One region of the Achromobacter sp. F4_2707 genome, then DNA from elsewhere that is predicted to be linked to it. Evidence: predicted binding sites of a transcription regulator. Region 1 holds the regulator's gene; each other region holds the start of a gene.
The links. The regulator FNR, encoded in region 1, switches genes on or off when oxygen is low (the NO sensors DNR and NnrR bind a similar motif). The targets are predictions, from matches to a motif close to TTGATNNNNATCAA.
Positions count from the first base shown of each region.

Region 2: a site for FNR is predicted at 1,735-1,748, ahead of hemN (oxygen-independent coproporphyrinogen III oxidase). Genes of this name have one in related genera too.
Region 3: a site for FNR is predicted at 1,452-1,465, ahead of VRY85_RS04895 (universal stress protein). Genes of this name have one in related genera too.

Region 1 covers NZ_JAZDRJ010000008.1:47,760-51,042, reverse strand. Annotated here, with positions in the region: gene VRY85_RS09265 (LysR substrate-binding domain-containing protein) at 1-651, shown strand, start outside; gene fnr (fumarate/nitrate reduction transcriptional regulator Fnr) at 799-1,527, shown strand; gene VRY85_RS09255 (hypothetical protein) at 1,553-1,801, opposite strand; gene VRY85_RS09250 (FixH family protein) at 1,897-2,103, opposite strand; gene ccoG (cytochrome c oxidase accessory protein CcoG) at 2,158-3,283, opposite strand, start outside.
Region 2 covers NZ_JAZDRJ010000009.1:168,083-171,365, forward strand. Annotated here, with positions in the region: gene VRY85_RS10610 (monovalent cation/H+ antiporter subunit A) at 1-1,608, opposite strand, end outside; gene hemN (oxygen-independent coproporphyrinogen III oxidase) at 1,854-3,269, shown strand; gene VRY85_RS10620 (YbaN family protein) at 3,251-3,283, opposite strand, start outside.
Region 3 covers NZ_JAZDRJ010000003.1:269,640-272,922, reverse strand. Annotated here, with positions in the region: gene VRY85_RS04900 (glycoside hydrolase family 15 protein) at 1-1,436, opposite strand, end outside; gene VRY85_RS04895 (universal stress protein) at 1,565-1,990, shown strand; gene zwf (glucose-6-phosphate dehydrogenase) at 2,012-3,283, opposite strand, start outside.

The DNA of each region.
Region 1 (3,283 bases):
CTGCGCGTCAGCGCCCCCGCAGGGTTCGGGCGCCGCCATGTCGCCCCGCTTCTGCCCGACTTCACCGCTTCCTACCCAGATGTCAGTATTAGCTTGGATCTCAGCGATCGATTAGTCGATCTCATCGACGAAGGCTACGATTGCGCCATCCGTATAGGCGAGCTGGAGGATTCCCGCATAGTGGGCGTTCGGCTGGCAGACAACAAGCGTGTCATAGTCGCCTCGCCTTCATACCTCCAGCGCAACGGCCGCCCTAATTCGCCCGATGACCTGCTGGAACACAACTGCCTATCTTTCGGCCAACAAGGCAACCAAGCCAAAGGCTGGCTACTGACTCAAAACGGCCAAGTACGCGCCATTCGGGTAAAGGGCAACCTTGCATGCAGCGACGGCTCAGTTCTGCATCAGTGGACACTTGCTGGCATGGGGCTGGCTTGGCGCTCGCTTTGGGAGGTTCAGGAAGATATTGAAGCCGGCCATCTGATTACGGTACTCGACGAATATGCTGCACCTGTAAATGGTATATTTGCCCTGATGCCTGAACGCAAACATCTACCTCAAAGGCTGCGCTTATTCTTGGATATGCTCAAAGGGCACTACTCTTCGCCCACGTACTGGAACGGCGGCTTAAACAAACAAACGCCCGAGTAACACAGATGGGCGGAAATCAAAAGCTGCGCCTCCTAGCATAAAACCACCAACATGACAATCGGGACAGGCACCCGGCTATCCTTTATACTTGATCTATATCAAACAGCACTGGCGAGCCGCTGTGCGCCCGCAAGGGCAACCTGACGTATGCAAAAGCGAATTAGTGTAACTTCCGACTCCACCCGTTGCTCAACCTGTATGTTGAGCGAACTGTGCTTTCCTTTAGGTATGGCACGCAACGATGTCGCGAGGCTTGATGAGCTTATCCGGGAGCGCATTCGCGTGCCCAAGGGTTCGGCTCTCTTTCACCTGGGCGACAAAACCGAAGCAGTCTACGGTATCCGGTCTGGCACACTTAAAACTCAACTTGAAGACGCTGCTGGCCAAGTACAGATCACCGGCTTCCTGCTACCCGGCGAGATTCTCGGCATGGACGGCTTGGTAAACAACACTCATGTTTCCCATGCTATCGCTCTGGAAGACAGCGAGGTCTGTGTGATTCGCATTGACGACATGGATCAGCTTTCGCTGCATTTCCCTGCCCTGCAACAGCAGTTTCGCAGGTTGATGAGCAAGGAAATCAACCGTTCTCACCAATTGGTGATGTCGCTGGGGTCTTTACGTTCGGAACAACGACTGGCAGCCTTTTTACTAAACCTGTCGCATCGGCTTTCCGCCTTGGGCTATTCGCCCTATGAGTTTGTACTTCGCATGAGCCGTGAAGAAATCGGCAACTATCTCGGCCTGACTCTCGAAACCGTCAGCAGGCTGTTTTCACGCTTTGCGCGCGAAGGCCTGCTACAAATTCGCCAGCGAGAAGTCCATATTCTTGATATCCAGGCCCTGCGCAGCCTTTCCGGCAGCGACTGCGGCTAAGCGCGATTACGCCGCCCCAGGCGCCCTATAAAGGGTCGCCGAATTCATCGTACTCACGCGGACGTGGCGCGATTTTAAGCGTCAGTGTGCTGGACAGCGCGGCCATCACCCAGAAAAAGAAAAAACCTATTGTGTAAGCCTGCATACGGCTGGTCTCGATATGCCCGAAAATCACGAGATCCAGAGGGTCTATGAAGGCGAACACAAAAAAGGTCATCATCGCAGCGACCAGAAAAGAAGGCCACATTATCCACATCAATGAACGCCATTTCATAGAGCGGTCTCCTGCTTCTTCAACGCCAAGGGCGTAATTCCCCTAACAAACAGCTTAGCGCTGCTGTAGATAACGAACCTTGAATTCGCGCACATTCAGGGTTGAGCCTTAGTTTCTACCTGAGGTTTGGTCACCACGAGACCTCGCTTTACCCCACCATCACGGATTTCCTGATCTGAAAAATTCTGGAAAGCCAGATAAATGGTGATCGCACACCCAATAATGGCTAGGGCGGGACCTGCCATGAGAATCCAGGGCCAGGGTTCGCGATACCAGGGCTTCGCTTGATCAGTGTCTTTCATGCCACGTGCTTGTTTGAGGTTTAATTAATACGATATCGGTTTTCAATGTTGATATCAATTGGGAACGTAAAAACTAGACGGTTCAACAGCCTCGATCTCCCGGCCCTGCTCCGATGTCGCACTCGCGCGAAATTCGATATTGTGCAAGCCTGGCTCCGCCTGACCAACCGGCATCCGTACCACAATAGGTACCAGCCTATTGGATGCCGCTGGGATTTCTACCGTAGAAGTTTTATCGCCGTCGGTTGTTGTCACCACGATTTCGGGCACACCGGACGCGGACAACGACAAGGTCAACGGCTCTTCCGCCGTATTGATGATCTGAAGGCGGTACACGTTTTCAATCATGCCGCCCGGCACCTCACGACCCAAAGCCCCTCGGTCACGGATCACATCAAACCGCAAGGTAGTGCGTGTCGCCAGAGACACCATGAAGGCGATGAAGATAACGCCCAAAATGGCGGTATAGACCATCGTGCGCGGGCGCAAGGTGCGCTTGCGTACTTGCTGCTGTGTCAGACCTTCCTTAATGGCGTTCCCCGACGTGTAACGGATCAGGCCTCGGGGGTACTCCATTTTGTCCATGACGGTATCACAGGCATCTACACAGGCGCCGCACCCGATACACATGTATTGCATGCCTTCGCGGATATCGATACCGGTGGGACAGACCTGCACGCACAGACTACAGTCTACGCAATCTCCCATGCCGGCTTCTTTGTGATCAATCCGGCGAGAGCGACCGCCACGCGGCTCCCCGCGCACATAGTCGTAGGTGACAACGAACGTGTCTTCGTCAACCATAACGCTCTGAAAACGAGCGTAGGGACACATGTACTTGCAGACTTGTTCGCGCATGAAACCGGCATTGCCCCAGGTGGCAAAGCCGTAGAAGAACATCCAGAACCACTGCCAGAAACCCAGAGTTCCGGCAAACACACCCAGCAGCAGTTCGCGAATAGGTGCGAAATAACCGATGAATGTAAAGCCCGTCCACAGCGCAATCAGCACCCACAGAATGTGTTTCGTGGCTTTGACGCGGAACTTGCGCAGGCTCCAGGGGGCTTCATCAAGCCGAATGCGGGCCAACCGGTCGCCTTCGACCTTGCGCTCGACCCACATGAATATTTCGGTATAAACGGTTTGAGGACAGGCGTAACCACAGAATAGCCGGCCTGCC
Region 2 (3,283 bases), on a different contig from region 1:
GAAGGGGGTATAGCCGGGGCGGGCATGCTGGCGGCTAAGTAACAGCCGTTGCAGGATGATGCCGCCGACCAGGGCGACAAAGCTCATGGCCAGTGGCAGGTTGAAGCCGTGCCACACCACGAGGCTGTAATTAGGGGTATCTTCGCCCAACAACGCTTCGACGGCCGTATGGAGGAAGGGGCCGGGAATAAGACCAGGCAACATTCCAACCACTAAGCAACCAACCACCAGAATGGCACTGGGAATCAGCATCATGAGCGGTGGCTCGTGCGGTGCGCGAGGCAGATCCTTGGCTTCCGGGCCGAAGAACACCTCAGTAATAAAGCGCAGCGAATAGGCAACGCTGAAGGCGCTGGCTACGACGGCCAGAAGCGGCAGCCCGTAGCGGGTGAACTCGTTACCGGTGAAGTAGACGGTTTCCGCGAAGAACATCTCCTTGGAAATGAAACCGTTGAGCAAAGGCACCCCTGCCATGGCCGCTGCGGCAACGATGGCCAGCGTCGCGGTAATAGGCATGCTGCGGAACAACCCTGACAGGCGGCTCATATCGCGGGTGCCGGTTTCGTGGTCCACAATGCCTGCCGCCATAAACAGCGAGGCTTTGAAGGTGGCGTGGTTAATTATGTGGAATACCGCTGCTACCAGGGCCAGGCGGCTGTCCATGCCTAGCAGCAAGGTGATGAGCCCCAGATGGCTGATGGTGGAATACGCCAGCACTCCCTTCATGTCGGTCTGGAAAGTGGCTGCGTAAGCACCCAACAATAGGCTGATCGCCCCGGCGCCGCCGATAATCCAAGTCCATTCAGGCGTGCCGGCCATAACCGGCCACAGGCGCGCCAGCAAAAACACCCCCGCTTTAACCATTGTGGCTGAATGCAGGTAGGCAGAGACGGGGGTAGGTGCCGCCATGGCATTCGGCAGCCACACATGAAAGGGGAATTGTGCGCTTTTGGTCAGGGCGCCCAGCGCGACTAATACCAATATAGTGGTGTACCAGGGGTGATTGTGAATGAGGTCGCGCGATTGCAGCACTACGTCGAGCTCGTAGCTACCGACCACATGGCCAATCATAAGCACGCCGGCCAGCAGGCAAAGGCCACCCGCACCGGTGATGGTCAGCGACATGCGCGCGCCCCGGCGTGCATCCAGCCTGTGATGCCAGTAGGCGATCAGCATGAAGGACGACAGGCTGGTGAGCTCCCAGAACAGGACGAGCTGAATCAGGTTGCCCGACAGCACAACCCCCAGCATCGCCCCCATGAAGGCAAGGAAGAAGGAGAAATACCGGGGGACAGGGTCTTCCGGCGACATGTAATAGCGAGCGTACAGGGCAATGAGCGCACCCATCAGGGTGATAATCATCGCAAACAACCACGCGAAACCATCCATGCGCAGGCTGAGGTTGACGCCGTGATCCGGAAGCCAGGGGACGGTGATGCGGATGACCTCGCCGTCCAAAATAGCGGGAAAGTGGCTGATTGCCAGCCCGGCGCATACCAGTGCGATCAGACCTGCGAGCCAAGCTTCTATATTCCGCGCATTGGATGGCAGAAAAGCAGCAACAATGCTGCCGAAAAAAGGCAAAGCAAGTATGAGAACAAGGGACATCAGGCAGGCGAGTCAGGGAAATGTAAGGTTCGACAGCCCTTTATAATACGATATGAAGCAGCATGTTCGAGGCCACTTGGCGTTTTTTTTTGCGAAAATCCGTGAGTTTCTTGCTTCGAACGTGCTTTGATCAGCATCAAGAAATTGTCTGGCATTAAACTGGACAATGTTAGCTTGATGCAGACCGTGTGCCGGTCGGGCGCGCGCGCCGGGGCAGGTACAGGTCTAACCCCCCGGAGTACGCTATGGTCGATACGACCGAAACGCAAAATTCAATTTCCTTTCCTGACATCGAAATTTCCGAAGAGCTGGTGCGGCGCTTTGATATCAGCGGCCCGCGCTACACCTCATACCCTACGGCAGACCGCTTCGATTACACCTTCAAAGAAGAGCGTTTTCTGCCTTATCTGCAGGAACGTGCTCAGCGCGATGATAATCCGCCGCTGTCGGTGTATTTTCACCTGCCGTTCTGTCGTTCGCTGTGTTACTTCTGCGCCTGTAATAAGATCATCACACAGGATTACAGCCGTTCAGCGCAATATGTGCGCTATGTGCACAAGGAGATGGAACTCCTTGCCCCACACTTGGGGAAAGACCGCCGCACAGTTCAGCTTCACCTGGGAGGCGGCACACCCACTTTCATGAGCAACGATGAACTCGCCATGCTCATGGACGCCACGCGCAGCCATTTCGACTTCACGCCTGATGCCGAGCTGGGCGTGGAAATCGACCCACGCACGGTGAACGAAGATACTTTGTCTTTTCTGGCGGGGCTGGGCTTTAACCGTTGTAGCTTTGGTGTGCAGGATTTCGACCCTGCGGTGCAGGCGGCTGTCAATCGCATTCAACCGCTCGAAATGGTGGAGCGGGCTGTTAAGGCCAGCCGTGATACCGGTTACGAGTCGGTGAATGCCGACCTTATCTACGGTTTGCCCAAGCAGACTTTATCTAGCTTCGAACGTACTATCGACGGAATCATCCGCCTTTCGCCCGATCGCATCGCGCTATATAACTACGCTCATCTGCCGGCGCGCTTCAAGGCGCAACGCATGGTCAAGCCCGAAGACCTGCCTTCTGCTGAAACCCGTTTACAGATTTTCCTGCTGTCTACGCGCCGCCTGCTGGAAGCCGGCTATGTGTATATCGGGCTGGATCACTTCGCCAAGCCCAATGATGAACTGAATCTTGCACGCCAGGATAAATCCCTGCATCGCAACTTCCAGGGGTACACCACACGGGCGGAATGCGACCTTATCGGGTTTGGCGTTTCAGCCATTGGCAAAGTGGGGCGCTCCTATAACGGCAATGTGCGCACGGTGAATGCCTACTACGAGGCGCTCGACGCAGGCCGCTTGCCGGTGGAGCGGGGCTACGATTTATCGACGGACGATGTCCTGCGCCGCGATGTCATCATGATTCTGATGTGCAGCATGCCCTTGCGCTTTGCCGATATCAATCAAAAGTATGGCATCGATTTCGAGCAATACTTCGCCAGCGAACTCGAACGCCTGCGCCCCTATGAAGAAGTCGGGTTCATGGAACGGAAAGATGGCGTGATTACCGTCACCCCCAAGGGGCGCTTGTTCGTGAGAGCGTTGGGCATGGTGTTCGATAAGTATCTCAGCCAGCCCACGGTATCTACCTACTCACGCTTGATCTGATCCGCCTGGTTGGG
Region 3 (3,283 bases), on a different contig from region 1:
GGATCGTCCGGCGGAAGAAAACCCGTCAGCACAATATGCAGCAAACTGGCATCCAGCGCTTTCGACCCATAATGCTGAACGAAAGTGTTGCGCTGGGCGTCATAGCCTTTAGCGCATACTTCCTGATGAATTTCATCCGCGATACGGCGGCATTTCTGGGCAAAGCGGCGGGCGTTGCTCATGGTGGCTGCGACCGTGGCAATACGGTCGAACGCCACCCAGGCCATGACTTTAGAGTGCACGAAATGCTGGCGCTCAGCACGAATTTCCCATATGCCTTCGTCTGGTTCCCGCCAAGCTTTTTCCAGAAACGGCACAATCACCTGCGTAATGGCCTCGATGCGTGAATGTGGCGGCAAATGGCCCCGTATGGCCTGCACCATGGCATCCGCAACCTCGCCATAGATATCCAATTGCCTTTGGTTGGCAGCGGCGTTACCTATGCGCACAGGCTGTGAACCTTCATAGCCACACAGCCAAGGCAACTCATATTCCGGTAAGTCACGCTCGCCGGCCAAACCATACATAATTTGCATTTGATCGGGGCTGCCCGCTACCGATCGCGTCAGCCAGTTGCGCCAGGCGGCCGCTTCTTCAAAATAACCCAGGTTCATGAAGGCCATCAGCGTCATGGTGGCGTCGCGCAACCAGCAGTAACGGTAATCCCAGTTGCGCTTGCCTCCCAATTGCTCAGGCAAGGACGTGGTCGGCGCCGCAACAATGCCTCCCGTTGGTTGGTAAGTCAGGGCCTTGAGGGTGATGAGCGAGCGCTTGACCATGGACGTCCATGGGCCGACATCAGGGCAACGATCAGAAAATTCGCGCCAAAAATAGTTGGTGCTGGTCAGGGCGGCCCCCAGTTCGTAGGGCTCGCTCACGTGCTCGTGCGAAGGCTGGTGGGAAAGCGTGAAACTTTTGCGCTGGCCCGCGTGCACGATAAAGCGTGCCGAACTATGTTGATCGCGCGAAGTGATGGGAACCGTCGTGCGAAACACCAGCATGTCAGGGCCGGCCACGGCGGTATAACACCCTTCCCCATGGCGTTCCAACCAGGGAACCACGCGCCCGTAGCCAAAACGGATGACGAGATCCATATTGAATTCCACCCGCCCTTCCAGCCCCACCACCAGGCGTGCCACGCTTGAGTGCGCCGGGGTGGTCGGCATGAAATCAATTAGCTTAGCCACCCCGGTATCTGTTTCGAAAATCGTTTCAAGGATGAGGGTGCCGTCTTCGTAAGCGCGCCGGATTCCTCGTATCTGCCCTTCTGGCGTGATACGCCAGCAACCATTGTCCGGCGTGCCGAGTAAAGCAGAAAAACAGGCAGCCGAATCAAAGCGCGGAAAACACAGCCAGTCGATGGAGCCTTCACGGGAAACAAGCGCCGCAGTCCGGCAATTTCCGAGCATGGCGTACTCTTCTATCTTGGGAGCCATGGCTTCTTTTCCTTTTTGATTAAAATCATCCTGATTTTCGTGTTATTACTTACCATGAATGATTCAGCTAGCCGCAGGGCACAGGCCTTGCGGTGGCACAGGTTTCTTTTATTTCATTAGGGGCAACAATGAGAACGATACTTCTTCCTGTCGATGGTTCTGACAACTCGGTGCGCGCAGTACAACGTGCCATCGAGCTATCCAAGGAAACCGGCGATGCCAAGTTGCTGCTTGTCACGGCTTTTGCACCCATCGTGTCCGGCAACGTCAAACGCTTTTTTTCGGCCGATGAAATCCAGGCCTACTACCAGGAAGAAGGTGAGAAGGCATTGGCTCCGGCCAAAGCTGTACTCGACGCTGCTGGCGTAGAATACGAGAGCGAGGTTCTGGTCGGCCCGGTCGCGCAAACCATCGCCGATTACGCCAAAAAGCATAAGGTGGACAACATCATCATGGGCACTCGCGGGCTGGGCAGCATCACCGGCATGCTGCTGGGCTCGGTCACCACCAAAGTGCTCAATCTGGTCGATATGCCCGTGCTGCTGGTCAAGTAAGGCTTTATATCGCATAGATCACTACAGGCAAGGGTTATGCCATGGCCCATGGGGGCCTAGCAGGTCATCGGCTTGCGCCGGCCCCCAGCTCCCTTTTTCATAAGTGTGGGCTTTGTTATGGTCTGTCAGTACGTTATCAAGCACCCGCCAGGCGGCCTCAACGGCCGCCTGGCTGGCAAAGAGTGAGCGGTCGCCTGCCAAGGCATCTCCTAATAATCGCTCATACGGCGAATCAGAGTCTGCCGCCGTATTCAGCAACAATAATTCACGCTGATCACCCACGTACTGTTTGCCCGGGCGTTTTACACGAGCCGCCAGAGCAACCTCCGCTCGTGGGGAAAACCGAAAACGCAGGTAATTTGCCCGGCCATCCAAAGGGTCGGAATCCGTAAAAAGTTTTTGCGGCGGCGCTTTCAATTGCACCAGCACTTCAGCAGCAGTGGTGTTCATGCATTTACCCGAGCGCAGAAACCAGGGCACACCTTCCCAACGCCAGGAGTCAATATACAGGCGCAAGGCGCAGAAGGTTTCCACATCGGAATGCGGGTCAACCTGCGGCTCGTCGCGGTACCCCTGATATTGCCCCCGCACCAGGTCATTGGCCTGCAAAGGACGCATTGCACTGAAAACCTTGGTTTTTTCCACCTGCACAGGCTCATAGCCCCGGTAGGCGGGGGGCTCCATTGCGAGCAGCCCCACCACCTGAAACAGATGATTCTGGATGACGTCGCGCAGACAACCCGCGCTTTCATAAAACGCCCCTCTTCCTTCCACGCCAAATGACTCAGAAAGCGTGATTTGCACGCTGTTGACGTAATTGCGATTCCAAATCGGTTCGAGAAAGGCATTGGCAAAACGAAAATACAGGATGTTCATGATCGCTTCCTTGCCAAGGAAATGATCAATCCGGTAAATGCCCTCTTCCGGGAATACCGAGCAGGCGATACGGTTCAAATGGTGGGCCGAGGCCAGGTCTCGACCAAACGGTTTTTCCAGAATGACACGGGCGTTGCTGCTTAACCCTGCAGCAGCCAAACCCGTAATGACTGTGGCGAACAAAGCCGGTGGAATGGCCAGATAATGGACCGGACGCTGTGTTCCCTGCAACGCATGTCTGAGTTTTTGGAAAACCTCAGGGTCGTTGTAATCCCCACTGACGTATGTCACGTGCTCGATCAATGTACGCATAGCGGTCGCATCTTCATGCTTGCCCGCATCCTTGATACTTTTGCGAATACGCTGGCGCAGCTGCGCTTCACTCAGCTTGGAAGAAGCCACGCCTACCACCCGGGC